DNA from 2 places in the Streptomyces sp. NPDC004838 genome. Region 2 is predicted to be linked to the other one. Evidence: riboswitches for the same ligand, from Rfam matches in the RefSeq annotation. Region 2 holds a riboswitch; the other holds the start of a gene.
What was found. A riboswitch is a leader RNA that binds a small molecule or an ion and turns the genes downstream of it on or off. The one in region 2 is predicted to bind S-adenosylmethionine.
Positions count from the first base shown of each region.

Region 1: linked by a shared signal. The riboswitch ahead of thrC (threonine synthase) and the one ahead of ACWEFL_RS04400 (aminotransferase class V-fold PLP-dependent enzyme) in region 2 are both predicted to bind S-adenosylmethionine.

Region 1 is NZ_JBSGAW010000026.1:56,888-72,079, reverse strand. Features, by position in the region: gene ACWEFL_RS26625 (helix-turn-helix transcriptional regulator) at 1-624, shown strand, start outside; gene ACWEFL_RS26620 (hypothetical protein) at 639-1,004, shown strand; gene groL (chaperonin GroEL) at 1,433-3,055, opposite strand; gene ACWEFL_RS26610 (cold-shock protein) at 3,582-3,785, opposite strand; gene ACWEFL_RS26605 (MoaD/ThiS family protein) at 4,517-4,792, opposite strand; gene thrC (threonine synthase) at 4,812-6,221, opposite strand; SAM riboswitch class I at 6,215-6,364, opposite strand; gene ACWEFL_RS26595 (glucosyl-3-phosphoglycerate synthase) at 6,562-7,644, shown strand; gene ACWEFL_RS26590 (hypothetical protein) at 7,683-7,937, shown strand; gene ACWEFL_RS26585 (alpha,alpha-trehalose-phosphate synthase (UDP-forming)) at 8,439-9,851, shown strand; gene otsB (trehalose-phosphatase) at 10,068-10,928, opposite strand; partial or broken gene ACWEFL_RS26575 (DUF3263 domain-containing protein) at 10,939-11,232, opposite strand; gene ACWEFL_RS26570 (extracellular solute-binding protein) at 11,722-12,996, opposite strand; gene ACWEFL_RS26565 (SIS domain-containing protein) at 13,354-14,370, shown strand; gene ACWEFL_RS26560 (response regulator) at 14,504-15,178, opposite strand; gene ACWEFL_RS26555 (sensor histidine kinase) at 15,175-15,192, opposite strand, start outside.
Region 2 is NZ_JBSGAW010000002.1:462,463-477,654, forward strand. Features, by position in the region: gene ACWEFL_RS04370 (hypothetical protein) at 1-324, opposite strand, end outside; gene ctaE (aa3-type cytochrome oxidase subunit III) at 564-1,181, shown strand; gene qcrC (cytochrome bc1 complex diheme cytochrome c subunit) at 1,289-2,098, shown strand; gene qcrA (cytochrome bc1 complex Rieske iron-sulfur subunit) at 2,095-3,177, shown strand; gene qcrB (cytochrome bc1 complex cytochrome b subunit) at 3,174-4,844, shown strand; gene trpD (anthranilate phosphoribosyltransferase) at 4,992-6,068, shown strand; SAM riboswitch class IV at 6,486-6,603, shown strand; gene ACWEFL_RS04400 (aminotransferase class V-fold PLP-dependent enzyme) at 6,764-8,152, shown strand; gene ACWEFL_RS04405 (glycerate kinase family protein) at 8,107-9,300, opposite strand; gene ACWEFL_RS04410 (SLC13 family permease) at 9,335-10,747, opposite strand; gene ACWEFL_RS04415 (response regulator transcription factor) at 10,855-11,529, opposite strand; gene ACWEFL_RS04420 (sensor histidine kinase) at 11,526-13,103, opposite strand; gene ACWEFL_RS04425 (small secreted hydrophilic protein) at 13,066-13,440, opposite strand; gene ACWEFL_RS04430 (Lrp/AsnC family transcriptional regulator) at 13,558-13,839, opposite strand; partial or broken gene ACWEFL_RS04435 (rhomboid family intramembrane serine protease) at 13,836-14,626, opposite strand; gene ACWEFL_RS04440 (hypothetical protein) at 14,827-15,069, shown strand; gene ACWEFL_RS04445 (NYN domain-containing protein) at 15,114-15,192, shown strand, end outside.

The DNA.
Region 1 (15,192 bases), on a different contig from region 2:
GCGTACGACCTGTGGGCATGCGCGCTCGTCCGCCACGCCTACGTAGAAATGTCCGAGCAGCGCTACCGCCAGGCAGCGCAGATACTCGGCGCGGCGGAGCGACTGGCCAGCCGGGGGGACAGCAACCTCTCGACTCGACATTGGGTCGCTTCCGTCCAAGCCGAGGCATACGCCGGCCTCGGCGACCTAGACGCGTGCGAGCGCGCGATGGATCAGGCGGAGACCGTCCGCGACCTCACCGCGGACTGCGTCAACAGCGGATGGCTTCGGTTCGACGGCGCGCGGCTGGCTGAGGAACGGGGATCGCGCTACGTACAGCTCGGCCGTCTCGACCTGGCGGAGAACACCTTGACGGATGCCCTGGAGCAGACAGCCCTGGCACCCGGGCAGTCGTACCGGCGACGCGGAGCAGTGCTCACCGACCTGGCCGCCATCGGCGCGAAGCGGCGGGATCCGGAGCAGGTTGTGGCGTACGGCAGGGAAGCCACTGCCCTGGCCCGAGCCTCCGCGTCCGGGTACGTCGCCCGTAGACTCCGAGCCCTGTGCGACGAGTTCGGCCCCCTGCGCCGGGACCACCGCGTGGCGGAGCTGGGGGCGGAGATCGCCACGCTGAGCACGCCGTGACGAGAGAGGTAGGCATGTCGCAGACCGAGGGTGCACGACTGTTCCGGGAAGCCTGGATCACGGGAGTGCACCAGCACTTCCCCGGCGAGCCGAAGGCCGGCTATGTGACCCCGTGGGAAGACACCCCTCAGTGGGAGCGTGAGGCCGCGGGGTCGGTCTACGACCAGGTCCGGCAGTTCATCGAGATCAGCGGCAGCCACACGTCGAGGCTGTCCCGCGAGCAGAAGAGCCGGTTCGTCGCGACGTGCTGGACGGCCCAGATGTTCAAGCACTTCGAGGACCCGAAGCCCGGCTACGTGGCCGACTGGTCCGACCTGCCCTCCTGGCAGCAGGAGACCGACGCCGACATCTTCGAGGCGATCGAGAAGGCGCTGAGCTGATGACCGCCCCGCCGCGCTTCCTTGCGGCGGGGATTCTCATGCTGCGAGCCCGGCTCGTATGCCGAGGGGTCGACCGGCTGGGTCGCAGGCCGCCCTGAACCCTGTGGACCAGGCGCGATGCGGTCCGGTCTGAGCGGCCCTTCGCGGATTCAGGGCGCTTTCTCGGGGCCTTGTGTCAGACGCCATAGCACTTCGACCGCGTACTCCAAGTCGGTGAGGTGCGCGTCGGGATGGGCCTCCGCACATGCCGAAGGGCGGCACCCCCTGGGAGTGGGGTGCCGCCCTTCGTATGTGCTCTTGTGTCTGTGGTGCACGCGCGGCCTCGCGCCGAGCCGGCCCGGCACTCGGCCGACCGGTGGTCGGTCGGCCTGTGCCACGGGTCGGCCCCGCGTTCGGTCGCGCGATGGTCCGCCGATCCCGGAAGGGGATCAGAAGTCCATGTCACCGCCCGGCATACCGCCCGGAGCGGCCGCGGCGGCCTTCTCCGGCTTGTCGGCGATGACGGCCTCGGTGGTGAGGAAGAGCGCGGCGATCGACGCGGCGTTCTGCAGCGCCGAGCGGGTCACCTTCGCCGGGTCGAGAATGCCCTCGGCGATCATGTCCACGTACTCGCCGGACGCGGCGTTGAGGCCGTGACCGGGGGTGAGGTTGCGGACCTTCTCCACCACGACGCCGCCCTCAAGGCCGCCGTTGACGGCGATCTGCTTGAGCGGGGCCTCCAGCGCGAGCTTCACGGCGTTGGCGCCGGTCGCCTCGTCGCCGGTCAGCTCCAGCTTCTCGAAGACCGAGGAAGCCTGGAGCAGGGCCACGCCACCACCGGCGACGATGCCCTCTTCGACGGCCGCCTTCGCGTTGCGAACGGCGTCCTCGATGCGGTGCTTGCGCTCCTTGAGCTCGACCTCGGTCGCCGCGCCGGCCTTGATGACGGCCACGCCGCCGGCCAGCTTCGCGAGGCGCTCCTGGAGCTTCTCGCGGTCGTAGTCCGAGTCGGAGTTCTCGATCTCGGCGCGGATCTGGTTGACCCGGCCGGCGACCTGGTCGCTGTCACCGGCGCCGTCGACGATCGTGGTCTCGTCCTTGGTGATGACGACCTTGCGGGCGCGGCCGAGGAGGTCCAGGCCCGCGTTCTCCAGCTTGAGGCCGACCTCTTCGGAGATGACCGTGCCGCCGGTGAGGATGGCGATGTCGTTCAGCATCGCCTTGCGGCGGTCGCCGAAGCCCGGGGCCTTGACGGCGACGGACTTGAAGGTGCCGCGGATCTTGTTGACGATCAGCGTGGACAGGGCCTCGGCCTCGACGTCCTCGGCGATGATCAGCAGGGGCTTGCCCGACTGCATGACCTTCTCCAGCAGCGGGAGCAGGTCCTTGACCGAGGAGATCTTGGAGTTGACGACGAGGATGTACGGGTCGTCCAGGGACGCCTCCATACGCTCCATGTCGGTGGCGAAGTACGCCGAGATGTAGCCCTTGTCGAAGCGCATGCCCTCGGTGAGCTCAAGCTCCAGCCCGAAGGTCTGGGACTCCTCGACGGTGATGACGCCTTCCTTGCCGACCTTGTCCATGGCCTCGGCGATCAGCTCGCCGATCTGGACGTCACCGGCGGAGATGGAGGCGGTGGAAGCGATCTGCTCCTTGGTCTCCACGTCCTTGGCCTGCTCGAGGAGGGCACCGGAGACGGCCTCGACGGCCTTCTCGATGCCGCGCTTGAGGGCCATCGGGTTGGCGCCGGCGGCGACGTTGCGCAGACCCTCGCGGACGAGCGCCTGGGCGAGGACGGTCGCGGTGGTCGTACCGTCACCGGCGACGTCGTCCGTCTTCTTGGCGACCTCCTTGACCAGCTCGGCGCCGATCTTCTCGTACGGGTCCTCGAGCTCGATCTCCTTGGCGATGGAAACACCATCGTTGGTGATCGTGGGGGCGCCCCACTTCTTCTCGAGGACGACGTTCCGGCCCTTGGGGCCAAGGGTGACCTTGACGGCGTCGGCGAGCTGGTTCATCCCGCGCTCGAGACCGCGCCGTGCCTCCTCGTCGAACGCGATGATCTTTGCCATGTGAAGTGTCCTCCACGGACTGGGTGGGAAGCTCTCGGACCGCGCTGATGCCCGCGACGGACGGCCTGCCCACCGTGCGGCTTCCTTGTGCCACATGGCGTGCGGGCCTCACCGACCCGATCCTTGGTAAGCACTCTCAGCCTGAGAGTGCTAACGCCAATGATTAGCACTCGACCCCTGTGAGTGCAAGCGCCTCCGCTGAGCCGAGGGCTTGACCGAGACGGCGTCCGGGTGCGAGGGCGGGAGCGCGGAGGAAGTCGGGCGCGGCCTTCCCGCGGGGCATCGCGCCGGGCACACCTGTACGGACCCGGACCCGACCCAGCACGCCTCTCGTACGGACGGACCCGTGCGCCTCTCGTACGGACGGACCCGCGCGCCGCCAGTCTGTACGGGACCGGTCCCGTACCGCGCCTCACAGGGACCCGTACGCCCCCTGCACGCACATGGGGCCCGCACCCCTGACCGGGATGCGGACCCCACCTGCGTGAAAGCGCGTCGGAATGCCGAGCGCGTCCGGGATCGGGACTCAGACCGCGAGTTTGACCATGTCGGCCTGCGGGCCCTTCTGTCCCTGCGAGATCTCGAACTCGACTCGCTGACCCTCCTCCAGGGTGCGGTAACCGTCCATCTGGATCGCGCTGTAGTGGACGAAAACATCCGCACCACCGTCGACCGCGATGAAGCCGTACCCCTTCTCCGCGTTGAACCACTTGACGGTGCCCTGAGCCATGCCTAACTCCCCTATTACTGGCCCTTGCGCAGGACCGCACCTCGCGGACCCGGGTCATACCTCACCCGACGTAGCTATCCCGCCCGCCGCTGACGGGGGGAGACCTCACAGGTGTGCGCCGGAACGCGTCGACCGCGGCTGAATGTATCTGCCCAACTGCCCTCTGCAACAGGGCAATGGGACGAGATTTCCGGGAACCTACGATCGGGTAATTGACCGGAATTCAAGAAATTCCGGGGCAAATCAGGCCAGACAAAGGGAACTTATGAGACAAAGGGCTACGACACTTTGGCTGCTTCTTATCGTGCCGGGGCGCGATCTCGCGGGCGGTCGACGCGAGCGGCGGTGGGGCGTTCCCCAACTGTAGCGTGCTCAACCATGCAGAATTGCCCCCTCCGGATGTCTCACGGAGGGGGCAATCGCAATGACTCTGCGTAAAGGACTCTTCGTTAGTCGCGGGGCGGTCGAAGGGCCGTCGCAGGGGCCCTGCCGGAGGCCCGGCGACCGGGGTCCGAGGGCCCCGCGACCGGGGTTTCCGGGGCCCGGCCTCCTGGGTTCCGGAGGCCGGCCGCCGGGGTTCCGGGCCGGAGTGCCGGAGGCCGGCCGCCAGAGGGCCGGCGAGGGCTCCGGAGGCCGGGCCCCAGGAGGCCGGGGAGGGCTCCGGAGGCCGGGAAGGGCTCCGGAGGCCGGGCCCCAGGAGGCCGGGGAGGGCTCCGGAGGCCGGGAAGGGCTCAGCCGCCGGCGACCGCGGGGATGATGGAGATCCCGGCGCCGTCCGGCGTCTCCGTCGCCAGGCCCTGCTCGAAGCGGACGTCGTCGTCGTTGACGTACACGTTGACGAAGCGGCGCAGCTTGCCCTCGTCGTCCAGGACGCGTGCGGCGATGCCGTTGTGGTTCTTGTCCAGGTCGGCGATGACCTCGGCGAGGGTCGTGCCCTCGGCCGGGACCTCGGACTTGCCGCCGGTGTAGGTGCGGAGGATGGTCGGGATGCGGACGTTGACGCTCATTCTTCGGATCTCCAGGGGGTCAGTTGGCCAGGCCCGCGTCGCGGAAGGCGTCCAGGCTCGGTCGGATGGTCGCCGTGGGACCGGTGGTCGGTGCTACCGCGTCCAGGGTCTTGAGGCCGTCGCCGGTGTTGAGGACGACGGTGGTGAGCGCGGGGTCGAGCACGCCCGCGTCGAGCAGCTTCTTCGTCACTCCGACCGTCACCCCGCCCGCGGTCTCGGCGAAGATGCCCTCGGTCTGGGCCAGCAGCTTGATCGCGGCGACGACTTCCTCGTCGTCGACGTCCTCGACCACGCCGCCCGTGCGGCGGGCGATGTCCAGCACATAGGGGCCGTCGGCGGGGTTGCCGATGGCGAGCGACTTGACGATGGTGTCGGGCTTGACCGGCCGTACGACGTCATGGCCGGCCTTGTAGGCGGCGGAGACCGGTGAGCAGCCCTCGGCCTGCGCGCCGATGATCCGGTAGGGCTTCTCCTCGACCAGGCCGAGCTTGATCAGCTCCTGGAGCCCCTTGTCGATCTTGGTGAGCTGGGAGCCGGAGGCGACCGGGATCACGATCTGATCGGGGATGCGCCAGCCGAGCTGTTCGCAGATCTCGTACGCGAGGGTCTTGGAGCCCTCTCCGTAGTACGGGCGGAGGTTGACGTTGACGAAGCCCCAGCCCTCGCCGAGCGGGTCGCCGATCAGTTCGGAGCAGAAGCGGTTCACATCGTCGTAGTTGCCCTCGATGCCGACCAGTTCGCCGCCGTAGACGGCGGCCATGACGACCTTGCCCTGCTCGAGGTCGTGCGGGATGAAGACGCAGGAGCGGAAGCCGGCGCGGGCCGCGGCGGCGCCGACCGCGCCCGCGAGGTTGCCGGTGGAGGAGCAGGAGAGGGTGGTGAACCCGAAGGCGCGGGCGGCCTCGACGGCGATGGCGACGACACGGTCCTTGAAGGAGTGCGTCGGGTTGCCGGAGTCGTCCTTGACGTACAGGCCGCCGGTGACGCCCAGTTCGCGGGCGAGGTTGTCGGCCTTGACGAGCTTGGTGAAGCCGGGGTTGAGGCTGGGCTTCTCCGCCACGTCGGCGGGGACGGGCAGCAGGGGCGCGTACCGCCAGATGTTCTCGGGGCCGGCCTCGATCCGCTTCCGCAGTCCCTCGGGGTCGCCCGTCGGCAGGTCGTACGCGACTTCCAGCGGGCCGAAACAGGAGGCGCAGGCGAAGATCGGGCCGAGGGCGAAGCGCTCTCCGCACTCGCGACAGGAGAGGGCGGCGGCGGGGCCGAGATCGGGGGGCGTGCCGGGCGTGGCGGAGCTGTCGGTGTTGCCGGTACCGCTGGTGTTGCCGGCGTTTTCCGTATTACCCGCACTGTCCGGGATGTCGGCGTTGCCGGTGTTCGAGGTACTTGCGACGGTCTGCGCAGCCATGGAGGCGAGGCCCTTTCTCCTCATCTTCCTCATGGCGCATCTCGCCATGAGACGGATTTGGCACCTTCCCGAGCCGGGAGCCTCGCGAGCGCTGAACGCGTCGGAGACCGGCTGGAGGGTTGCCGGGGCTTCTACGGGCCGTATCCCTCTGCCCCTCTGGATGAGCGGTATTCAGTTATGGGTGTTTCGATTATGGGTTTCGATTGTTGAACTGTTGAACGCCGGACCCCCGACATGCGACGGTCATCCGCGTTGTTCAAGACTGTAACCGAAGGTCCGGGCGGTGGAGACAGTCGTCCGAACCGCGAGATGGATCACATGGATCACATGGATCACAACGTGCATGACCGGGGAGTAGTCGAACGTGCTCGATGAAGTGGAGCGCTGGCTGAGCAGGCGCACCTGGCGGGCGTCCGATCGCCCGCTGGGCAGGCTGATCGCGGCCAAGCGCACGACGACGGTGAGCGTCGTCCTGCCCGCCCTGAACGAGGAGGCGACGGTCGGTGACATCGTCACCGTGATCCGCCGCGAGCTGATGGAGAAGACGCCGCTCGTGGACGAGCTGGTGGTGATCGACTCGGGCTCCACGGACCGTACGGGGGAGGTCGCCGCGGCGGCGGGGGCCCGGGTGGTGCACCGGGACGACATCCTGCCCCGGATACCGGCCGTGCCCGGCAAGGGGGAGGTGCTGTGGCGCTCGCTGATGGTGACGCGTGGTGACATCGTCTGCTTCATCGACGCGGATCTGCGGGACTTCTCGGCGGACTTCGTCTCGGGGGTCGTCGGGCCGCTGCTGACCGATCCGGAGCTTCAGTTCGTCAAGGCGATGTACGACCGGCCCGTCGGTCCCGGATTCGGCTCGGCGGGGCCCGGAGACGGCTCGGCGGGCCCCTCGGCCTCGGCGGCTCCTGGGGAGCCGGCCTCCGGGGCGCCGGTCTCCGGCGGGGGCGCGGTGTCGGCCTCCGGAGGGGGCACGGGGTCTGCCTCCGGAGGGGGCGCGGTGCAGGGCGGCCGGGTGACCGAGCTGGTGGCGCGCCCGCTGCTGAATCTGCACTGGCCGCAGCTCGCGGGGTTCGTCCAGCCGCTGGGCGGGGAGTACGCGGCCCGGCGCTCGCTGCTGGAGCGGCTGCCCTTCCCCGTCGGTTACGGAGTGGAGCTGGGGCTTCTCGTCGACGCGCTGCACACGGCGGGCCTCGACGCGCTGGCACAGGTGGACGTCGGCTCCCGCAAGCACCGGCACCAGGACGACCAGGCGTTGGGCCGAATGGCCGCGGCGATCTACCGGACCGCCCAACTACGGCTCTCCCGCGGGCATTTGACGCGCCCCTCGCTGACCCAGTTCACGCGCGGCGAGGACGGGTTCGTACCGAGGACGCACAAGGTCGACACGGAGGAACGACAGCCGATGCGCGAGATCGGTGAGTATGCGGCGCGTCGTGCCGCATAGCCGACATAGGGCGTCATGCATGACAGAACATCCTATGTATGACTTTTCGACTCGATACTCCGCGTTCTCCGCGCCGCAGTCTTCTGCGGCTCACCGTGATCCTCGGCATCCTGGTCCTGATCGTCGTGGCCGTCACGGCGGCGGCTCCGCCCGACGCCGCCCCGCCCGCCCTCGCCCCCAACGGGCGGGACCAAGGCGCTGAGCGGCTCTGGCTGCTGAGCGGGCTGGGGCTCGCGCTGGCCGCCGCCGGGGCGATCGCCGTCGCGGCGGCGCGCAGCCGGCGCAACCCGTGAGATGACGCGCCACCGACGGGCAGGCGGCGCGGGGCCCGGCCCGCGCCTGGGCCCGTATCTGGGCCTGTATCTGGGCCTGTACCTGGACGCGTGCATGGACGGATACGACGCATACGTGGACCCGTGCCTGGGCCCGTCCGGCGCGACGGGTCGCGCCGCGGAGGGTGCCGCGCGCGCTCGCGGCCTGCGGGGGCGGCGCGCGATACCCGGCGCGATAGCGGGCTTGCGATAGCGGGCGTGGGGCACGTGCGGGGTGCGGCACCTACGGGTGCGGCTTGCGGCGCGCGCAGGCGCGTGGCGTCGGCGAGCGGCGTGCGGCCTGTGTGTGCGGTGTGTGGTGTGTGGTGTGTGGTGTGCGGTGTGTGGTGTGTGGTGTGTGGTGTGCGGTGTGCGGTGTGTGGCGTCGGCTCGGGAGGCGCGTGGCGCGGGAGTGACGGACGGCACGCCGGGGGCGGGCGTACGCACGTTTGAGAGGTAGCGGGACGGGCTAGGTTTCGGCACATGGTCTCCGACCCCTCCGCCGACCGGGCCAGCGCCCGGGTCCTCGTCGCGTCCAACCGCGGCCCCGTCTCGTACACGCTCGACGACGACCACACGCTCAACTCCCGGCGGGGCGGCGGCGGACTGGTCTCCGGGCTCTCCGCCGTCGGATCGGACGCCGACTCCCTCTGGGTCTGCTCCGCCCTCGGCGCAGGCGACCGGGAGGCCGTGCGGCGCGGTGTCGGCGAGCCCGGCGTGCTGATGCTCGACATCGACGAGACCGTCCACTCCGACGCGTACAACGGCATCGCCAACTCGGTGCTCTGGTTTGTCCACCATCTGCTGTACCAGACACCGCTGGAGCCGGTCTTCGACCAGGAGTTCCGGCGTCAGTGGCGTTCGTACGAAAGCTACAACCGCTCCTTCGCCGAGGCCCTCGCCGAGCGGGCGGGGGAAGGGGCCGCCGTCCTGGTGCAGGACTACCATCTGGCGCTGGTGCCGGGCATGCTGCGCGAACTCCGCCCCGACCTGCGGATCGGGCACTTCTCGCACACCCCCTGGGCCCCCGTCGACTACTTCCGCCTGCTGCCGGACGACATCGGCGCACAACTGCTGCGCGGCCTCCTCGGCGCCGACCGGACCTGTTTCCTCACCCGGCGCTGGGCGGACGCGTTCACCGCGTGCTGTACGGAGCTGCTGGGCCCGGACGCCCTGAAGGGCACCCGGATCGGGGTCCACGGACTCGGTGTGGACGCCGAGTTCCTGATGGAGCGCGCGCACCGGCCGGACGTGGCCGAGCGCATGACCGCCCTGCGCGAGCAGATCGGCCCCGGCCGCCGCACGATCGTGCGGGTCGACCGCACCGAACTGTCGAAGAACATCGTCCGCGGGCTGCTCGCCTACCGCGAGCTGCTGGCCTCCCGGCCCGAGTGGCGCGAACGGGTCGTCCATGTCGCCTTCGCCTACCCGTCCCGGCAGGACCTGGCGGTCTACCGCGAGTACACGGCGCAGGTCCAGCGTGTGGCCGACGAGATCAACAGCGCGTACGGCACCGACGGCTGGACCCCCGTCGTGCTCCATGTGGAGGACGACTTCGCCCGCTCGCTGGCCGCGTACCGTCTGGCCGACGTGGCGCTGGTCAACCCGATCCGCGACGGCATGAACCTGGTCGCCAAGGAGATCCCGCTGCTCTCGGACAAGAGCTGCGCGCTGGTTCTGTCGCGGGAGGCGGGCGCGTACGCGGAACTCGGCGAGGACGCGGTGACGGTCAACCCGTACGACGTGACCGGCACGGCCGAGGCGCTCCACCAGGCCCTGACCATGCCGGACGCCGAACGCACCCGCCGCGGCAAGCGGCTGGCCGCGGCGGCGACGGCGCTGCCGCCGCAGCGCTGGTTCCTGGACCAGTTGGAGGCGCTGACCGCGGGGACCTGAGCCGTCGGCCGGAGGGTGCCCGTCCGCGGCGTGACGGGCTTCGGCGTGCCGTCACCGGCGGACCGGCTTCGGCTACCGGCTTCGGCGTACCGGTCAACGCGGTGGCTCCGCAGGAGGCGGGGGTTCCGCAGCGGCGTCCGTACGCGGCTCCCCACGGGGTCCGGGCCCCTCCCGGAGGCCGTATCCCCTCCCAGGGGACGTAGTCCCGAAGCAGCGTTACCGGATGCCGTCGGCGAGCGACGCGAGGAACTCCACGACCGCGGGCGGCCCCGGCACCAGGAGGTCGGCGCGTTCGGCCAGTTCGGTGACCTCCGTACTGCCGCTGCACACCAGCAGCCCCGGCACCCCGTCCGAGCGCAGTTTCTCGACGGCGGCGAAGGCGGGCAGATCGCCGAGGTCGTCGCCCGCGTAGAGGACGGCCTCCGCCTTCACCTCCTGTACGTACTCGGCGAGGGCGACGCCCTTGTCCATACCGGGCGGGCGCAGTTCGAGGACCATACGGCCCGGTTCCAGGATCAGCCCGTGACGGGTGGCGAGGGCGGCGAGCGGCTCGCGCAGCGCCTGGAACGCGCCCTGCGGGTCGGCGGCACGGCGGGTGTGGACCGCGACCGCCTGCCCCTTCTCCTCGATCCAGGTGCCACGCCAGGCCCCGAAGCGGTCGAGGAAGCCGGGCAGTTCGGCGCGGACGGCGATGACGCCGGGGTGGGGGGCGGGGGTGTTCACGGTGCCGGTGACGGCGTTCCAGCGCTCCGCGCCGTAGTGGCCGAGTACGACGAGATGGTCGAGGCCCGGCACCCCGGCGAAGCCGCCGTACCGGACCGCGACCCCGGCGGGCCGTCCGGTCACGACGGCGACGGACGCGACCTTCGGCGCGAGCCGCGCGAGCGCGGCAGCGGCGCCGGGGTGGGCGCGGGCCTGTTCGGGGTCCGGCACGATGTCGGCGAGTGTGCCGTCGAAGTCGAGTGCCACGACGGCTCTGCCCGGCCGGGCCAGGAGCGCGGCGAGACCTTCGCGGCCCGCGGGCGTCGAGGGAGTCGGCAGGGAGTGCGCGTGCGGGGAGTGCGGGGAGCTGCCCATGCCACCGACCTTATCGGCGTGCGCGTTTCGCGTCTCTCACGCGACGGAGCCGGTTGACCGTAATCGGGTCATGGGCGAGGGCCCGTTCGTCGTCCAGCAGTGCGTTGAGAAGCTGGTAGTAGCGGACTGGTGAGATGCCGAGCCGCTCCCGGATCGCCCGCTCCTTGGCCCCCGGCCCGCTCCAGGAACGCCGCTCCATGGCGAGCACGGCCCGGTCGCGCTCCGAGAGCGCGGGGGGCCCGTGGCCGGGCCCGGTTTCGGGGGCGGGGTCGGTTTCGGGGTCGGTTTCGGGGTCAGGGGCGGTTTCGTCGGCGGTTTCGTCGGCGGGGCCTGCTCCGGAGCCGGTTTCGGGGGCGGAACCGGTTGCAGGCGCGGGGCCGGTTTCAGAGCCGAGCTCGGAGTCGGACCCGGAGCCGGAGTCGCGCCCGGAAGCGGGCGCGGAAGCGGGGCCGGGCCCGGAGTCGGGGCCGGGAACAGGGAGGGATCCCTGGTCGGGCGCGTCCGGAGGGCCGGGCTCATGGTCGGTCATACGGTCCAACCTATCGGCGCTCCCCGAAGCGGGCAGCCCTCGGGAATCCACGCCCGCTCGGAGGGCCTCCCCCTCCCTGCGGCGCGCACGGCACGCTCGGCACGTACGGACGACGGACGACGGACGACGGACGACGGACAGCGGGGCGCGGCCGGGCCCGCACAGCCCGACCGCGCCCCGCATCCACATCCGTGTCTGCCTCCCCCTCGGCTTCGGCTTCGGCTTCCGCAGCCGCATCCGCAGTGGAGCCGTACGCGCTCCGCGCTACTCCTCCGCGTCCGCGTTCTCCGCCCGCCCGGCGATGGATTCCAGCACGGTTCTGGGGTTGTTGTCCGGGGCGACCGCGTTGCCGATGTGCTTCTTCAAGTCCTCGCTGACGGCGGACCACGAGGTCTTGCCCACCGGCGGCAGCATCGAGGTGGGGAGCCCGTCGAGGAACTCCTTCAGGTCCTTGTGCTCCGGGTCCCGCGCCATCGTCTCCGAGGCGGAGATCGTCACCGGCAGCAGATCGTTCTGCGAGGCGAAGTCGAGCACGTTCTTGTCGCTGAACATGAAGTCCAGGAACTTGCCGATCTCGGCGCGGTTGCCGTTCTGCCTGAAGCCCATGATCCAGTCGGCGACGCCCATCGTGGCCTTGGGCTTGCCGGTGCGGCCGGGCATGGGGATCTTGCCCAGCTTGATGCCGGCCTTCTCGGCCGTCTGCATCAGGGAAGGGTGGCCGTTGAGCATGCCGACCTCGCCCCGCGTGAACGCGGCGAAGGCTTCCTTGCGGTTCAGCTTGCCGGGGGCGACCGGGCCGGTGAGATCACGGTCGACGAGATTGGACTTCAGCCACTCGAAGGTGTTGATGTTGTTCTCGGAGGCGATCGTGTAGGTGCCGCCGGGATCGACGAAGGCGTTGCCTCCACCGCTGAGGAGCCACATCATGGTCTCCGCCTGGGCCTCCTCGGGCCCGAGCGGAAGGGCGAACGGATAGGGGACGTCCGTCTTCGTCTTCAGCTTCTGCGCGGCTTCGCGCAGTTCGGCCCAGGTCTCCGGGGCCTTCTCGATCCCCGCCTCCTCGAAGAGCTCCTTGTTGTAGAAGAGGAGCCGAGTGGAGGCGACGAACGGCAGTCCGTACTGCACGCGCCGCTGCTTGCCGGCGTCGGTGAGAGGCCCGAGGAAGTTGGACTGGATCGGGATGGAGAGCAGTTCGTCGGCGCTGTAGAGCTTGTCATCGGCGGCGTAGTCGGCGTACGCCCCGATCTGAGCAATGTCCGGCGCCTTGTTCTCTTTGACCATCTCCGCGACCTTGCGGTCCACGTCGTTCCAGGACTCGATCTGGACCTCGACGTCGATACCGGGGTTCTGCGCCTCGAAATCGGCGGTCAGCTTCGCCCAGTAGGCTCTGCTGCTCTGTCCGCCGTCGACGTCGTAGTCGGCGGCGACCAGTTTGAGGGTGACATCGGACGAGCCGGACGAGGAGCCACAGCCCAAGAGAGTGGCCGATATCCCCAACGCGGCGGCGGCCGCGGTAACTCCGAAAAGGTGCCTTCGCACAGGCGTTCCCCACCTTTAGCCGGATGGCTGGTTCTGTACCATTCGGGCCCCCATGACGCTCCCGTGGCGCCCCGCATGCGTGCATATGCCCGGTATCCCCCGGCGCCCCCTGCGCCACCGAGATGGGCAGCCATTTTTCTCCTTCAATCTTCAAAGGTCTACGCCGAGCGGTCTCACTTCTGCAACGTCTGCATCACCTGAGGTAATGGGCGACCCGGCCGCGGGACAGGTTTTACAGCATGTAGTTTCAATGAATTGGCCTGAACCAATGACCCAAATCCATGAGAAACCGCAGAAAGCCGCACCAGTCCTTACGAAATTCCCGATACTTCCCAAACTCGCGAGGAGTACCGCAGAATGTCCCGTACCGCGACAGAGATTGCGACCCAGCCCGCCTGCTGGCGGCGGGCCGCCGCATTCGCAGCCGACTTCGACGGGTTGCCCCGGCCGGGCGAGCGGGTGGCCGTCACCGGGTGCGGGACGTCGTGGTTCATGGCGATCGCGTACGCCGCGCTGCGGGAGGCGGCGGGGCTGGGCGAGACGGACGCCTTCGCCGCGTCGGAGTTCCCCTCGGGGCGTACGCACGACCAGGCGGGACGTACCCATGACCAGGCGGGGCGTTCGTACGACCAGGCGGGGCGTTCGTACGACCAGGCGGGGCGTTCGTACGACCGGGTCGTCGCGATCACCCGTTCCGGTACGACGACCGAGGTCCTGGAGCTGCTGGCGCGGCTGAAGGGCCGCGTGCCGACCCTCGCGCTGACGGCCGACCCCAAGACACCGGTCATGGACGCGGCGGACACGGTCGCGGTACTGGACTGGGCGGACGAGGAGTCGGTCGTCCAGACCCGGTTCGCCACGACCGCGCTGGCCTTTCTGCGCGCGGGCCTCGGCGACGTCCCCGGCGTGAAGCCGGTCACCGAGGCGGCGGTGGACGCGGAGCTGGCGGTGACCGAGCCGCTCGCGGACGCGGTCGTCTCGGCGGAGCAGTGGACCTTCCTGGGGCGGGGCTGGACGTACGGCCTGGCGCTGGAGGCCGGCCTGAAGATGCGGGAGGCGGCGGGCGCGTGGACGGAGGCGTACCCGGCGATGGAGTACCGCCACGGTCCGATCTCCATCACCGCGCCGGGCCGGGTGGCCTGGGTCTTCGGGGCGCTCCCCGAGGGACTCGCGGCGGACGTCGCGGCGGTCGGAGGCACGCTGGTCGCCCATGTCTCGGCGGACCCGATGGCGGACCTGATCCGCGCACAGCGCCTCGCGGTCACCCTCGCCGAGGCGAAGGGCCTCGACCCGGACCGCCCGAGGAACCTGACACGGAGCGTGATCCTGAACGGTCCGGACAGTCTGAACGGTCCGGACAGCCTGGACGGTTAGGCATCGGTCGGGCATCGGTTGGGCGGTGTCTTCACAGTGGGTTCAGCCAGAGGAGCAGGGACGCGACGGTGACAGCCGCCTGGTAGGACTCTCGGGGTCTCGTCGTAGCGAGTGGTGGCCGACGGCCGACGCGTCAGTGTTCCCGTGGCGGTGCCGCGGTGCTCTCGCCGTACCGGACGAGCCCGGCCCTGCTGGAGATCAGGGCAGCCTGAACCCTGCTGCGCACATCGAGTTTCGCCAGCACGTTCTGAACGTGTGTCTTGACGGTGCTCTCCTCGATGCGCAGCCTCCGGGCGATCTGCGTGTTGCTCATCGCATGCCCGAGGAGCGCGAGGACGTCCCTCTCGCGAGGGGTGAGATCGTCCGGCAGGACCGCGGGGGCGGTGCCGCCGGAGAGCCGGGAGATCAGCCGCCGGGTCGGGCCCGTCGACACGAAGCCCTCGCCGCGCGCCGCCGCCCGGATGGCACCGAGCAGAGTGTGGGCGGTGTCCTTCTTCAGTACGAAGCCCGCGGCACCTGCCGCCAGCGCTCCGAAGAGATACTCGTCCAGGTCGAAGGTGGTGAGCGCCACCACGGCGGGCGGGGCGGCGTCCGCCATGATCCGGCGGGTCGCCGTCACCCCGTCCATCTCCGGCATCCGGATGTCCATGACCACGACATCGGGACGCAGCCGGGCGGCCAGTTCGACCGCGGCACGCCCGTCCGGGGCTTCCGCGACGACCGAGAGGTCGGGTTCGACGTCGATCATCATGCGCATGCTGGTACGCACCAGCTCCTGATCGTCCGCGAGCAGGACGGACACGGTCATGACACACCCTTCCG
Region 2 (15,192 bases):
CACGGCGGACTCCGCGCGGCTCCAGGTGGCCAGCCAGGCGTCCTGGGGACGGCCGATCAGGAGCAGCACGGGCGGGCAGTCGAAGATCTCGTCCTTGATCTGCCGGCAGACGCCCATGCCGCCCGCGGGCACGGTCTCCCCGTCCAGCACGCAGACGTCGACGCCACCGCGGTCGAGCTGGGCCAGCACGGCCGGCAGGGTGGCGCACTCGATGAACTCGACCTGGGGGACGTCGGCGGCCGGCCTGCGGCCTGCGGCCAGCCGCACCTGCTCACGGGTGTTGGCGTCATCGCTGTAGACCAGCACGGTGGCGGTCGGCTGCATGGTTCCTCCGCGTCGTTGGACCGGCCGGTGGATCCGAACCGGGATCCTTCGTTGGGTCAGGCGCCTCCGCCGGGGGTCTCCCCGGCGGAGCCAGGCCCTGAACGATGGATGCTACTCCGTCCCCCAGCGCGTCAACAGCGCTTCCGGCTGAGCCGCGATGGGCCGTTGGAGCTGGGAGGGAAGCACTGACACACCGAACGGCACCCCCCGGAGTGAGGGCGGGATAAGCGACCGACATAATGTCGGTCGTGGCGACAGCAACGACAGTAGAAATCGGGCACGCGCACCCGTCGGTCAATCGACCGAACCTCACCAGCGTCGGAACCATCATCTGGTTGAGTTCCGAGCTGATGTTCTTCGCGGCCCTCTTCGCGATGTACTTCACTCTGCGATCGGTGACGGGTGCCGACTTCTGGAGCGGGAGGGCAGACCTTCTCAACTTCCCCTTCTCGGCGACCAACACCACGATCCTGGTGCTCTCTTCCCTCACCTGCCAGCTCGGCGTTTTCGCCGCCGAGCGCGGTGATGTGAAGAAGCTGCGGACGTGGTTCATCATCACCTTCGTCATGGGCGCGATCTTCATCGGCGGCCAGGTGTACGAGTACACCGAGCTGGTCCAGCACGGGCTCTCGCTCTCCTCGGACCCGTACGGCTCGGTCTTCTACCTGACCACCGGTTTCCACGGACTGCACGTGGCGGGCGGACTGATCGCCTTCCTCCTGGTCCTCGGCCGCACCTACGCGGCCCGGAGATTCACCCATGAGCAGGCAACCGCCGCCATCGTCGTGTCCTACTACTGGCACTTCGTCGATGTCGTCTGGATCGGCCTTTTCCTCACGATCTACATGATCAAGTAAATGGGGGCAGGCGTTCACTGCCGAAGCGCACGCTTCGCGCAGACGCCGCCCGGAACAGACACAGTCCAGAAGCATCGACGCAGAAAATCCTGACACCGGGGTAATCCGTGAAAAAGCTCTCCGCACGACGACGCCATCCGCTGGCGGCGGTCGTCGTCCTACTCCTCGCGCTGGCGGCCACCGGGGGGCTGTACGCCGCGTTCGCACCCGCGGACAAGGCACAGGCTGATGACACCGCCCAGTCCCTCGCCATCGAGGAGGGCAAGAAGCTCTACACCGTCGGCTGCGCCAGCTGCCACGGAACCGGCGGTCAGGGCACCACTGACGGCCCGAGCCTGGTCGGCGTGGGCTCCGCCGCCGTCGACTTCCAGGTCGGCACCGGCCGGATGCCGGCCCAGCAGCCCGGCGCCCAGGTGCCGAAGAAGAAGGTCATCTACACCCAGGCCGAGATCGACCAGCTCGCGGCGTACGTCGCTTCGCTGGGCGCCGGCCCGATCACGCCCACAGCGAAGCAGTACAGCCCCTCGGGCGCGGACGTCGCCAGGGGTGGCGACCTCTTCCGTACCAACTGCGCGCAGTGCCACAACTTCACGGGCAAGGGCGGTGCCCTGACCAACGGCAAGTACGCCCCCACCCTGGAGGGCGTCAGCAACAAGCACATCTACGAGGCCATGCAGACCGGCCCGCAGAACATGCCTTCCTTCCCCGACGGGATCATGCCGGAGAAGGAGAAGCAGAACATCATCGCCTACGTCCAAGAGATGAACGACACCGAGGCCGAGAGCCCCGGTGGCCTGTCGCTCGGCGGCCTCGGCCCCGTCAGTGAGGGACTGTTCGCCTGGATCTTCGGACTGGGTGGGCTCATCGCAGTTGCCGTCTGGGTTGCGGCCCACACCGCTAAGGCCAAGAGGTCATGAGTAGCCAAGACATTCCAGAAGAGAACCTGCCCGAAGAGCAGGGAGCCGCGCACGGCGCGGCCGGCCACGGTGACGCCGTGGCCCGGCACGGAGAGGACTCGGCCGATCCCTTCGCCGATCCGGGGATGCCGGAGCACAAGCCGCGTATCCAGGACATCGACGAGCAGGCCGCCAGGCGGTCCGAGCGGGCGGTCGCGTTCCTCTTCACGCTGTCGATGCTGGCGACGGTCGGGTTCATCGCCTGTTACGTCATCTTCCCGGTCGACAAGATCGTCTACATCTGGCCGTTCGGTCATGTGAGCGCGCTGAACTTCTCGCTCGGTCTGACGCTCGGCGTCGCCCTCTTCGCCATCGGCGCGGGCGCGGTCCACTGGGCCCGTACCCTGATGTCCGATGTGGAGATCGCCGACCAGAGGCACCCCATCGAGGCGTCGCCCGAGGTCAAGGCCCAGGTCATGGCCGACTGGGCGGCGGGCAACGAGGAGTCCGGCTTCGGCCGGCGCAAGCTGATCCGCAACACCATGTTCGGCGCGATGGCGCTGGTGCCGCTCGCCGGCGTGGTCCTGCTGCGTGACCTCGGTCCGCTGCCGGAGAAGAAGCTCCGCTCCACGCTGTGGGCCAAGGGCAAGCAGCTCATCAACATGAACACGCACGAGCCGCTCCGTCCCGAGGACATCACCGTGGGATCGCTCGTCTTCGCCCAGCCCGAGGGCTTGGCGGAGGACGCCCACGACTGGCAGATCCAGATGGGCAAGGCGGCCCTGATGCTCGTCCGGATCCGTCCGGAGGACATCAAGGACAAGCGCGAACTGGACTGGTCGCACGAGGGCATCGTCGCCTTCTCCAAGACCTGCACCCACGTCGGCTGCCCGATCAGCCTGTACGAGCAGCAGACGCACCACGTGCTCTGCCCGTGCCACCAATCCACCTTCGATCTCTCCGACGGCGCCAAGGTCATCTTCGGCCCTGCTGGTCACCCCCTTCCGCAGCTGCGGATCGGCGTGAACGCCGAGGGCAACCTCGAAGCGCTCGGCGACTTCGAAGAGCCCGTCGGTGCCGCCTTCTGGGAGCGCGGATGAGTACTACGACTGACACCAAGCAGACCGCCCGCAAGGCGCCCGCCGGCGAGAAGGTCGCCGACTGGGCGGACTCGCGGCTGGGGATCTACTCCCTGGCCAAGGCCAACATGCGGAAGATCTTCCCGGACCACTGGTCCTTCATGCTGGGCGAGATCTGCCTCTACAGCTTCATCATCATCATCCTCACGGGTGTGTATCTGACGCTGTTCTTCAACCCGTCGATGAACGAGATCGTCTACCACGGCAGCTACGTCCCGATGCAGGGCGTGAGGGTGTCGGAGGCGTACGCCTCGACGATGGACATCAGCTTCGACGTACGCGGTGGCCTGCTCATCCGGCAGATCCACCACTGGGCCGCGCTGATCTTCGTCGCCGCGATGATGGTCCACATGATGCGCGTCTTCTTCACCGGCGCGTTCCGCAAGCCGCGCGAGGTCAACTGGCTGTTCGGCTTCCTGCTGCTCGTCCTGGGCATGTTCACCGGTTTCACCGGCTACTCGCTCCCGGACGACCTGCTCTCCGGCACCGGCGTCCGCTTCGTGCAGGGCGCGATCCTGTCCGTGCCGGTCGTCGGCACGTACATCTCGATGTTCCTGTTCGGCGGAGAGTTCCCCGGCCACGACTTCGTGCCCCGGTTCTACTCGATCCACATCCTGCTGCTGCCGGGCATCATGCTCGCCCTGCTGGTGGGCCATCTGATCCTGGTCATCTACCACAAGCACACGCAGTACGCGGGCCCCGGCCGCACCCAGACGAACGTCGTCGGCATGCCGCTGCTGCCGGTCTACATGGCCAAGGCGGGAGGCTTCTTCTTCCTGGTCTTCGGTGTGATCTCGGTGGTCGCCGCGATCGCGACCCTGAACCCGATCTGGGCGGTCGGTCCCTACCGCATCGACCAGGTCTCCACCGGCGCGCAACCAGACTGGTACATGGGCTTCGCCGAGGGTCTGGTCCGAGTGATGCCAGGCTGGGAGATCAACATCTGGGGCCACACCCTGGTGCTGGGCGTCTTCATCCCGCTGGTCGTCTTCCCGCTGGTCCTGGCCGCGATCGCCGTCTACCCGTTCATCGAGTCCTGGGTCACCGGCGACAAGCGCGAGCACCACATCCTGGACCGCCCGCGCAACGCCCCGACCCGTACCGCCTTCGGTGTGGCGTGGCTGGTCGCGTACTTCATCATGCTGGTCGGCGGAGGCAACGACATCTGGGCCACGCACTTCCATCTGTCGATCAACGCGATCACCTGGTTCGTCCGGATCTTCTTCTTCGCCGGACCGGTCCTCGCGTTCATCCTCACGAAGCGGATCTGCTTGGGTCTCCAGCGCCGTGACCGGGACAAGGTGCTGCACGGACGGGAGTCCGGCATCATCAAGCGCCTGCCGCACGGTGAGTTCATCGAGGTCCACGAGCCGATCAGCCAGGCGGATCTGCACACGCTCACCGCCCATGTGCAGCACAAGCCCATCGAGGTCGGCCCGGCGGTCGACGAGAACGGCGTCCGCCGCAAGATCGGCGTCGTCGAGAAGCTCAGGGCGAAGCTCAGCAAGGGCTACTACGGCGAGGGGAACCAGATCGTCAAGCCGACGAGCGAGGAGTACAAGGAGATCGCCGCGGCCCACGGTCACGGCGAGCACGAGGAGCTCCCCAGCGGGCAGGCGCGCCACTGACCGGCTGAGGTGATCCGACCCGATTCGACCGGCTGACCGGTCGCCACGGCAAGAGCCCCGTCCATTCGCTGGACGGGGCTCTTCGCCGTCCCCGGCGCTGGATAGGGTGGGACCATCCCTATTCGCATGTGGACCCGGGAGCGGACCATGAACGTTGTGACCCCGGCAGGCGGCGACAGCGTGGCGGACCACTCCTGGCCCGGCGTGCTCGAGTCCCTGCTGAACCATCGTGACCAGAGCGCCGACGCGACCGCCTGGGCGATGGACCGCATTCTCAGCGGCGAGGCGACGAACGCGCAGATCGCCGGGTTCGCCGTCGCCCTGCGGGCCAAGGGCGTGACCGTCGAGGAGTTCACCGGCCTCGTACGGACGATGTACGCGCACGCCAATCTGATCGAGGTGCCCGGCCCCAGCGTCGACATCGTCGGCACGGGCGGCGACGGCGCGAAGACCGTGAACATCTCCACGATGTCCGCGATCGTCGTCGCCGGAACGGGAGCGAAGGTCGTCAAGCACGGCAATCGGGCCGCGTCCAGCGCGTCGGGCGCGTCCGACGTCCTGGAGAAGCTGGGCGTCAATCTGGAGCTGACCCCGCGGCGGGTCGCGGAGGTCGCCGAGGAAGCGGGCATCACCTTCTGCTTCGCCGTGAAGTTCCATCCCGCGCTGCGGCACGTGGCGACGGCGCGGGCGGAACTGGGCATCCGGACGATGTTCAACTTCCTGGGGCCGGTGACCAACCCGGCGCGGGTGAAGGCGCAGGCCACAGGGGTCGCGGACGCCGCTATGGCACCCGTGCTGGCCGGTGTCCTGGCCGAGCGCGGCTCCTCCGCGCTGGTCTTCCGCGGTGACGACGGACTGGACGAGCTGACGACGACGGCGCCGTCGCACGTCTGGATCGTCCGCGACGGAACCGTACGCGAGGAGACCTTCGACCCGCGTGACGTCGGCATCGACCTGGTCCCGGTAGAGGCCCTCCGCGGCGCGGACGCCTCGTACAACGCGGACGTCGCCCGCCGCCTTCTCTCCGGCGAGGGCGGCCCCGTCCGCGACGCGGTCCTCCTGAACGCGGCGGCGGCGCTGGTGGCCCTCACGCCCGGCGACGGCCCCCTGGCGGAGCAGCTCTCCGCCGCGATGGCACGAGCGGCCCACTCCATCGACTCGGGCGCGGCCGGATCCGTGCTCGACCGCTGGATCACCGCGAGCAACACCCCGCCCACCGCCTGAGCCCGGACCCCGGCGTGCCCCCTCGCGGCTCGCCGGGTCCGCCGCCCCGGCCGCCCCGGTCCGGTCCGTGCGCCTCGGCCGCCGGCGGCTTCCCGCTGCCGTTGGCCGCCCGTGGCTCCTTCCTGCCCCGTTGCCGGAGGCCGGGCGGCGGAGCGCGTCCGCCGGGGGCCCGCCCTTCGACGGAGGGCGGCCCCGGAGACGCGGAGCGACGGCCCGTACACCGCGGTCCGTCCGGCGTACGAGGACGGCTCCTTGGGCCGGGCGGAGGCGGCCGGGGAGTGCGCGCACTCCGGCGCGGCGACCCTGCCCCGTCCGGCGTACGAGGGCGCACGGCCACCCCGGAAGCCGACGCTGAACAAGCACCCCGCACCGACCCCGAGTTGCGGCACACCGCACCCTTGCCATAACGTTCGCCCAGGTCATGAGTGACAGCGACTACGGCCCCGGCCCGCTGTCCGGCAACCCTCCGTCCGTGGCGGGGTGCCCCGGGTGAAGACCAGGCCGTGGGCAGCGAGGCCCACGGCAAGCGCGGACCCCTGCGAAACCCTGGGGTCCTGGTCCCGAGGGAGCAGTCTCGTGAGCAAGCGAATGCGATAGGGCGCGACAGCCCCTTCTTCCGCACACCCTCCACGCGAGCCCCTGAGCCGCCTGGAGCAGAGAAGCCATTCCGCCTTGTCCCACCGGGAGCATCCGCCATGTCCGCACGCCTGAACACCCTCGTCGACACCACCCCGCTGCCCGTCCTCGGCCGGGACGTGACCGTTCCGCTCGTCACCGGCGGCGAAGTCGCCTACGCCGCACTCGACTACGCGGCCAGCGCCCCCGCCCTCCAGCGCGTCTGGGACGACGTGGCCGCGTACGCCCCGTACTACGGCAGCGTCCACCGGGGCGCGGGCTACCTCTCCCAGCTCTCCACCGACCTGTTCGAGAACAGCCGGCGGACCGTCGCCGAGTTCCTCGGCTGCCGCGAGGGCGACCAGGTCGTCTTCACCCGTTCCACGACCGACTCCCTCAATCTGCTCGCCGCCGCGCTCCCCGCCGACTGCGAGGTCTTCGTCTTCGAGACCGAGCACCACGCCGCGCTGCTGCCGTGGTCCTCCCACGCCGCGGGGCGCGGGGGGAGGGACGCCAAGGTGACGTATCTGGACGCCCCCCGCACCCCCGCCGAGGCCGTCCGCACCCTGGAGCACGCGCTCGCCGTCCGCGACCCGCACGGACCCGCGCTGGTCTGTGTGACGGGCGCGTCCAATGTGACGGGTGAGCTGTGGCCGGTGCGGGAGCTCGCCGCCGCGGCCCATGCGCACGGTGCCAGGATCGTGCTCGACGCGGCGCAGCTCGCGCCGCATCACCCCGTCTCCGTACGGGAACTGGACGTCGACTGGGTCGCCTTCTCCGGGCACAAGCTGTACGCGCCCTTCGGCTCGGGCGTGCTCGCCGGACGGGCCGACTGGCTCTCGCGGGCGGAGCCGTATCTCGCGGGCGGCGGCGCCTCGCGCAAGGTCGCCCGGCGGACCGGCGGCGGTGTGGACGTCGAGTGGCACACCACCGCCGCCCGCCACGAGGCCGGCTCCCCGAACGTGATCGGCGCGTACGCCATCGCCTCCGCCTGCAAGGCGCTCACGGAGGCGGGCTTCGACGACCTCGTCGCCCGCGAGCAGCGCCTCGTCACACGGATCCGCGAGGGACTGGCCTCGGTGCCCGAGGTGAGGGTGCTGTCGCTGTTCGGCGACGACGCGCCCCGCGTGGGCGTGATCTCCTTCGTCGTCGACGGCTGGAACAGCTCGCACTTCGCCGCCGCGCTCTCCGCCGAGTACGGCATCGGCGTACGCGACGGCCTCTTCTGCGCCCACCCCCTCGTCCGGACCCTGCTGGACAGCGCTCTCCAGGATCCGGGCGAGTGCGGCTCGCCGGAGGCCGGACCGGGGGAGAAGTCCCTCAACGCGATCCGGGTCAGCTTCGGGGCCGGCACCCCCGACGAGCATGTGGAGCGGTTCGTACGGGCCGTGCGGGAACTGGTCACCGAGGGCGCGCGCTGGAGCTACCGCACCGAGGACGGCCGCTGCGTCCCGGACACCACCTCCTGAACCGGCAGCCGGGTCCCGATCAGGACCATCCGCAGGGCGCGCTCGGTCGCGTCGGCGAGGAACTCCCCGCCGCGACCGAGCGCCTCCGTGAGGCTGACCGGCGCGGGCAGGATCGCGCTGTACGCGTCCACCCCGGCCGACCGCACCTGGTGCGCGCCCTCGCCGATCGTGCCCGCCAGCGCGAGCACCGGCCGGCCGAACCGCTTGGCGCGCCGGGCCACCTCGGCGGGGACCTTGCCGCGCGGGGTCTGGTGGTCGAGCGCGCCCTCCGCGGTCAGGACGAGATCGGCGCGGGCCAGGCGCGCGTCCAGATCCAGATGGTCCAGCAGCACCTCGAACCGGGGCAGCAGCAGACCGCCGAGCGCGGCCAGCCCCGCGCCCAGGCCACCGGACGCGCCCGTGCCGGGACCGCCATACAGATCGGCCCGTACGTCCAGATCGCGCGTGAGGATGTACGCCCAGTGCTCCAGCGCGGCCGACAACTGCTCCACCTGCGCCGGCGTGGCGCCCTTCTGGGGGCCGAAGACGCGGGCGACCCCGCGCTCGCCGCACAGGATGTTGAACGGGTTGCAGGCGACGCGGATCTCGGTCCTGGCGAGCCGCGGGTCGAGCCCCGAGGCGTCGATACGCCTCAGCCGCGCCAGCTCCCGTCCGCCGTACGGCAGTTCGTCTCCGTCCGCGTCGAGGAGCCGAGCGCCGAGCGCCTGAAGGGCCCCGGCCCCGCCGTCGGACGTGCCGGAGTCGCCGCAGCCGACGAGGATCCGGCGCGCGCCCGCGTCGAGGGCCGCGCGGATGAGTTCGCCGACGCCGTACGTCGTCGTCGCGGCCGGGTCGCGCGCGTCGCGGGGCACGAGGGAGAGCCCCGCGACCGCCGCCATCTCCACGACGGCCGTGTACCTGTCGAGGAGCGCGAAGTGCGTCTCGACCGGCGCCCCCGTGGGACCGGTGGCGGGCATGGCGACCACCCGGCCGCCGGACGCGGCCGCCAGGGCCCTCGCCGTACCTTCGCCGCCGTCCACCAGGGGGATCAGGTCGATCTCGGCGTCCGGTACGACACGGCGCACCCCCTCGGCGATGGCCTTCGCGGCGGACTGGGCGGACAGGGATTCCTTGAAGCCGCTCGGGGCGACGGCGAATCGGGTCAGCATCACGGACTCCTGGTGCTCATGAGGGATTCGAGGTTCAGCGGACGGGCACGCCGAGCAGCGGCCAGACGCCCACGGCGAAGAGCAGGACGAGCGCGGCGATCAGCGGTGCCAGGAAGACGGAGAGCCGCAGGAGGTCGCCGGGGGTGTAGGTAGGGGTGCCGGGGATGTCGGCGTAGAGGGCGACCGGCTTGGCGGAGGCGGGCAGTGTGTGGCAGAACCCCGCGGCGGCGGTGGAGGCGAGGGCCGCCGCGACCGGATTGACCCCGGCCCCGACGGCCGCCGCGACCACCAGCGGCACCAGCACCGACGACCGGGCCGACCGCGACTGGAGCACCAGATGCGCGGCGGTGGACACGGCGACGACGATCGCCAGGAACAGCCAGGGCGGCAGATCCAGCGGAACCCCGCCCACCAGCCACTTCGCCGCGCCCGAATCGGTCAGCGCCAGTCCCATCGCCATCGTCGCGGCCATGAACAGCAGCAGCGACCACGGCACGGTCTTCAGCGCGTCCTTCAGCCGTACGGTGCCGAGCGCGGGCGAGGCCGCGACCACCGCGCCGATCAGGGCGACGACGGCGGGCGGCACCCGGTGGAGAGGTTCGCTGCACCACAGGGCGACGACCGTGGCGAGCAGCAGCGCGCACCGCGCCTCGGCGGGCGACCAGGGGCCGGTGACGGGCTGTTCGCTGTGCTCCTGGATCTGCGCGGCGGTGATCTCGACGGGTCCCTTCCGGTCCGCCCGCCGGGTGGTCGTGAGCAGGACGACCTCGGCGGCGAGATGGGAGGAGACGACGGCGAGCGGCAGCCCGAGCAGCAGCCACTGGGCGAAGCCGACGCGTTCCCCGGCCGCCTCCCAGAGCACGGACACCGTGATGAGATGCGCGCCGGCGCCGATCAGGGTCGCCACCGCGGACAGCAGGATGACGGTCGGGAACAGCAGCGCCAGCATCACCACCAGCCGGCCGCGCCCCGCGAGCGCCTTCGCCAGCGCCAGGAACACCGGCAGCGCGAGCGCGGCCCGCCCGGAGGTCGCGGGCACCGCGAAGGCGGTGACGACCAGTGCGGCGGTCGTCAGATGCGTCAACTGCCGTACGGTCCGGGCCCCGCCCACGAGGAACGCCGCGGCCCGCCCGGCGAGTCCGGTCCGCGCCACCGCCGCCGCCAGGACGAACGCGCAGATCAGCAGCCACACCGTGTCGTCCCCGAGCGTGCCGAAGAGGGTGTCGCTGCTGATCACACCCGTCACGGTGAGGGCCAGGCCCGCGCCCAGGGCGATGTACGTGTCGTCGATCGGCGTGCCGATCCAGGCGCAGGTGGCGAGGGCGAAGACGGCGAGGGTGATCCGCGCGTCACCGCCGAGCGCGGGGAAGTTCCCCGGCACGGCGAGGAGTGCGCAGACGCTCAGCGCCACGCAGAGGGTGACGGTTTGTCGCAGGTTCAGGCTCACATGATCGAGGGTTCATCCGCCCGGTGAGGGCTCCATGAGCCGATGATGAAAGGAACTTCACGAGGCCGGTGGGCGGGAGGACGTCCCGCCCCTCCCGAAAAACCGCCCTATGCCTGCGCCGACTCCGGCAGCCGGTACCCCATGCCCCGTACGGTCTCCACCCGGTCGGCTCCCAGCTTCTTCCGCAGCGCGCGGACGTACACGTCCACGATGTTCGAGCCCGGATCGAAGTCGTAGCCCCATACATGGGACAGGATCTGCTCCCGCGACAGCACCTGTCCCGGATGGCGCAGGAACAGTTCCAGCAGCACGAACTCACGCGCGGTCAGATCCACCGTGCGCCCGTCCGAGCGGGCCCTGCGGGTGCGCAGATCCAGGGTCAGTCCGCCGCTGCGCAGGACCGTGACCTCCGGTGCCCTCGCGGCCGTACGGAGCCGGAGCCGCACCCGCGCGAGCAGTTCCTCGAAGCGGAAGGGCTTGGTCATCCAGTCGTCCGCGCCGCCTTCCAGGCCGGCGACCGTGTCCCTTACGGAGTCCCGTGCGGTGAGGACGATGACCGGCATCGACACCCGGGCCTCGCGCAGTTGGCGCAGCACGGTGAAGCCGTCCCTGCCCGGCAGTCCGATGTCGAGGACGACCAGATCGAAGCCGCCGGTCATGGCGTAGTCATAGGCCGCGTCGCCGTCGCCGACGACGGTCGTGGTGAAGCCGTTGGCCCGCAGGCCCTTCTCGACGAACGAGGCGATGCGTTCCTCGTCCTCGACGATGAGTATCCGGTTCACGGCTTCGCTGCTTCCTGCTGGAGTATGAGGACGAAGGTGGCGCCGCCGCCTTCGGTCGGGCGCAGTTCCACCCGTCCACCGTGCCCTTCGGCGATGGCCTTCACAATGGCGAGGCCGAGTCCCGCGCCCGTGGCCCGCGAGCCCCGGCGCGCGGTTCCGCGGCGGAAGCGTTCGAAGATCACTCCGGCGTCCTGCGGCTGGACGCCGGGTCCGCTGTCGGCGACGTACAGCTCGATGCAGCCGTCGCTCCCACGAGCGCCGGAAGCGCCGGGGCCCCCGTCACCGTCGCCGCCACCGCCGCCTGCGCCGCCTTCAACGCCGTCGGCGGGCCCGGCGGCGAGGCGCGAGCCTATGCTGACGCGCTGGCCGGGAGCGGTGTGCTGGACGGCGTTCTGCGCGAGCTGGACCATGGCCTGCGTGATGCGCTGGGGATCGAGCCGCACCTCCGCGTCGGCGGCTCCGGCGAAGTGCCAGTCCCGCTCGCCCAGCGCCCGCGCCTTGACGAAGACGTCCGCGGTCAGCTCCCCGAGCTGTACGGCCTCCGGGGCGACGAAGTCGGGCCGCTCGGCCTTGGCGAGCAGGAGAAGGTCCTCCACGATCCGGCTCATCCGGTCCAGCTCCTCCATCACGAGCCGGACCGTCTCCTCGCGCTCCGCCGGATCGTCGCCCATCAGCTCCAGATGGCCGCGGACGATGGTGATGGGGGTGCGCAGCTCATGGCCCGCGTCGTCGACGAACTCCCGCTGGGCCGCGAACGCTCTCTCCAGCCGGTCGAGCATCGCGTTGAACGTCTTGGCGAGGGCGGCGATGTCGTCACGGCCCTGCACGGGGATGCGGCGGGTCAGATCCTGCTCGGTGAGCTGCGCGGCGGTGATCCGGACCAGGCGTACGGGCCTGAGTATGCGGCCCGCGACGACCCAGCCGATACCGGTCGTCATCAGCAGAGCCACCCCGGAGACGGCGAGGAGCATATGGAAGACGTCGCCCGCCTCGGCCTGCTCGCTCTCCGGGTGGATGGCGACGACGAAGGCCGCGGGCGCGCGGCCGTCGCCCTGCTCGATCGCGACCTTGGCCCAGCGGATCTCCCCTTCGGGCCGCTTGAGCGTGCCGATCGACTCGGGGGAGTCGAACACCGCGGCCAGGGAACGGGGATCGTCGGTCAGGGGGTGGCTGGTCCGCAGCTCACGGGATTGCACCATCTTCCGCGGAGTGGGTCCGGGCTGTTCGAAGAGACCCAGCAGCTCCTCGTCCGGGTCGGCGTACTGCCGCTGAAGGAACAGCCGCAGCAGCGGATCGGGGTCGGTGAACTTCTCGCCCGTCCGCGGGTCCATGCCGTGCTGGACGAAGTTGGCGAACTCGCTGGTCTCCTGGACGAGGAGGCCGTCGATGCGGTTGTTCACGTCGTGCAGCAGCACCGAGCGCGTGACGGCGGCGACCGCGGTCAGTGCCACGGCCATCACGATGAGCAGCCACAGAAGGATACGGGTGCGCGCGGAGACGCTGCGCAGACCGGCGGTGACCCATCCGCGTACGGGATCAGCCGTCGTCACCGTAGTCGTCGCCCCCCGGGCCATCGTCGTCCAGTCCACCGGTTCCGGAGCCGGACGGGCTCGCACCGGTGCCGCCGCCGGGTCCGGTGCCAGGTCCGGTGCCGTCGTCGTCGCCCGGTGAATTCTCGCTCACCGGTGGCGCCACCGTCTCATCGGTCGGTGCGGCCGATGAAGGGCTCAGTGTGCCCGACGGCGTGCCGGTGGAGCCGGACGGTCCCGCTGATGAACCGGTCTCCAGTTGCACCTTGGGCACGACCTTGGGCGAGTCGGGGCTGTCGGTGAGGGCATAGCTGGTCACCGCGATCCCCAGGGGTATCGCGACGACGGCCGCCAGGGCCGCGATGCGGTGGGAGAAGACCATGACGGTGATGGTGGCGGCCCCACCGGGGTGGCCGGATGAGGACAAGATGAAGACTTCTTCATCCGGACATGTCATCCGGTCGTTTCATCCGGCGGCGGCCTCATCCCGCGACCGTGATCAGGAATCGAGGCCGATCGCGAACGCGGCTTCGAGGTCGTGCTGGGAGTAGGTCCGGAAGGCGACGTGCGTGTCGGTTCCGAGGACGCCCTCGATCTTGCTGATGCTGCCGGGGATCACATCCGCCAGGTCGTCGTGCCGGGCCACCCGCACCATGGCGATCAGGTCGTAGGTGCCGGTCACGGAGAAGACCTCGCTGACGCTCTCGAGCGCCGCGATCGACTCGGCGATCTCGGGAATCCGGTCCACGCTGGTCTTGATGAGCACGATCGCGGTGATCACGGCTGACGTTCTCCCTCGGTGGCCGCTGCTGGGACCCTCACTCTAGTGCGGTGACCGGAAACGTTCACCGGCCCGCCTGTTCCACCGCGGCACCGGCCGGACGCCGGAATCGTCCCCACGCGTAGAGGAAGCCCACTCCGAACCCCACCAGATGTGCCAGATAGGCCACCCGGGGGCCGTCGACGGTGCCCGCGCCGGAGGCCGCCAGCCACTGGAGGACGAACCAGAAGAGCAGCACGATCCAGGCGGGAAAGCGCAGCGGCAGGAAGAACAGAAAGGGAAAGAGACTGGTGACGCGGGCCTTCGGAAAGAGGAAGAGAAACGCCCCGAGCACGCCCGAGATCGCTCCGGAGGCCCCCACGAGGGCCTGCTCGGAGCCCGCGTTGGCGGCGGCGAACGCGACCAGCGCGGTATAGCCGACGCCCAGATAGAACAGGGTGAACTCCACATGCCCCAGACGTTCCTCGGCCATCGCGCCGAAGACATGGAGGAAGAGCACGTTCCCGAGCAGATGCAGCCAGTTGCCGTGGACGAAGAGTGCGGTGAGCGGGGTGAGCAGGGTGCCGGACCGCCCGCTCATCAGATCGGCGGGGATCACCCCCCACCGTTCGAAGTACGCGCTCTGCGCCGCGAGCAGCGCGTCACCGGTTCCGTAGCCGGGATTGAGCCCCGACGCGGGGCCGACGAGGAAGACCGCGCAGCAGACCGCGATCAGGCCGTATGTCACCGCGGGACGGGTCGCCGGACCCCGGAGCGCCCCACGCGCCGCACCCCGCCAATCGATCACGGACAGATCATGACGTAACCGATCCGAACGGTACAGGGTGCCTCGCCGTGCTTCTGGGTACCCGCAAGGCCATAGAGTTACGAGGAGTACACCCGCAGTCCGATGGCGCACCGCGGAACCCGCACCCGGTACGGCCATGTCGTACGGATCCGCACGGCGGATCCGCAGGACAGGCCCGTACGACGAAAGAGGACGGAACGATGACAACGGTTCCTTCGCCGACGGCGGAAACCCGCTGGCGCTGCGCGCTCTGCGGCAATCTCACCCGCTTCGACGTCACCCGCTCTTCCAAGGTCGTCGAATACGTCCATCTGGACCTCGCGGGAGAGCCGACGGTCGAGGAGCGCGAGGTGCTCAGTGAGACCATCGAGTCGGTGCGCTGCCGCTGGTGCAACGCCGTGGACAAGATCGAGCTGGTGGCCAGGCCGGGCGCGGACTCCTGAGAGAACGCCCGCGACGGTGGCGACGGGTAGTGGGGTGACGGAACGTGGAGCAGCCTGACAGCGGCGCCGAACCGGCCGGTTCGGCCGCCGGCGACGCCGCGGAGGCGCTCGACCGGCCGTTGC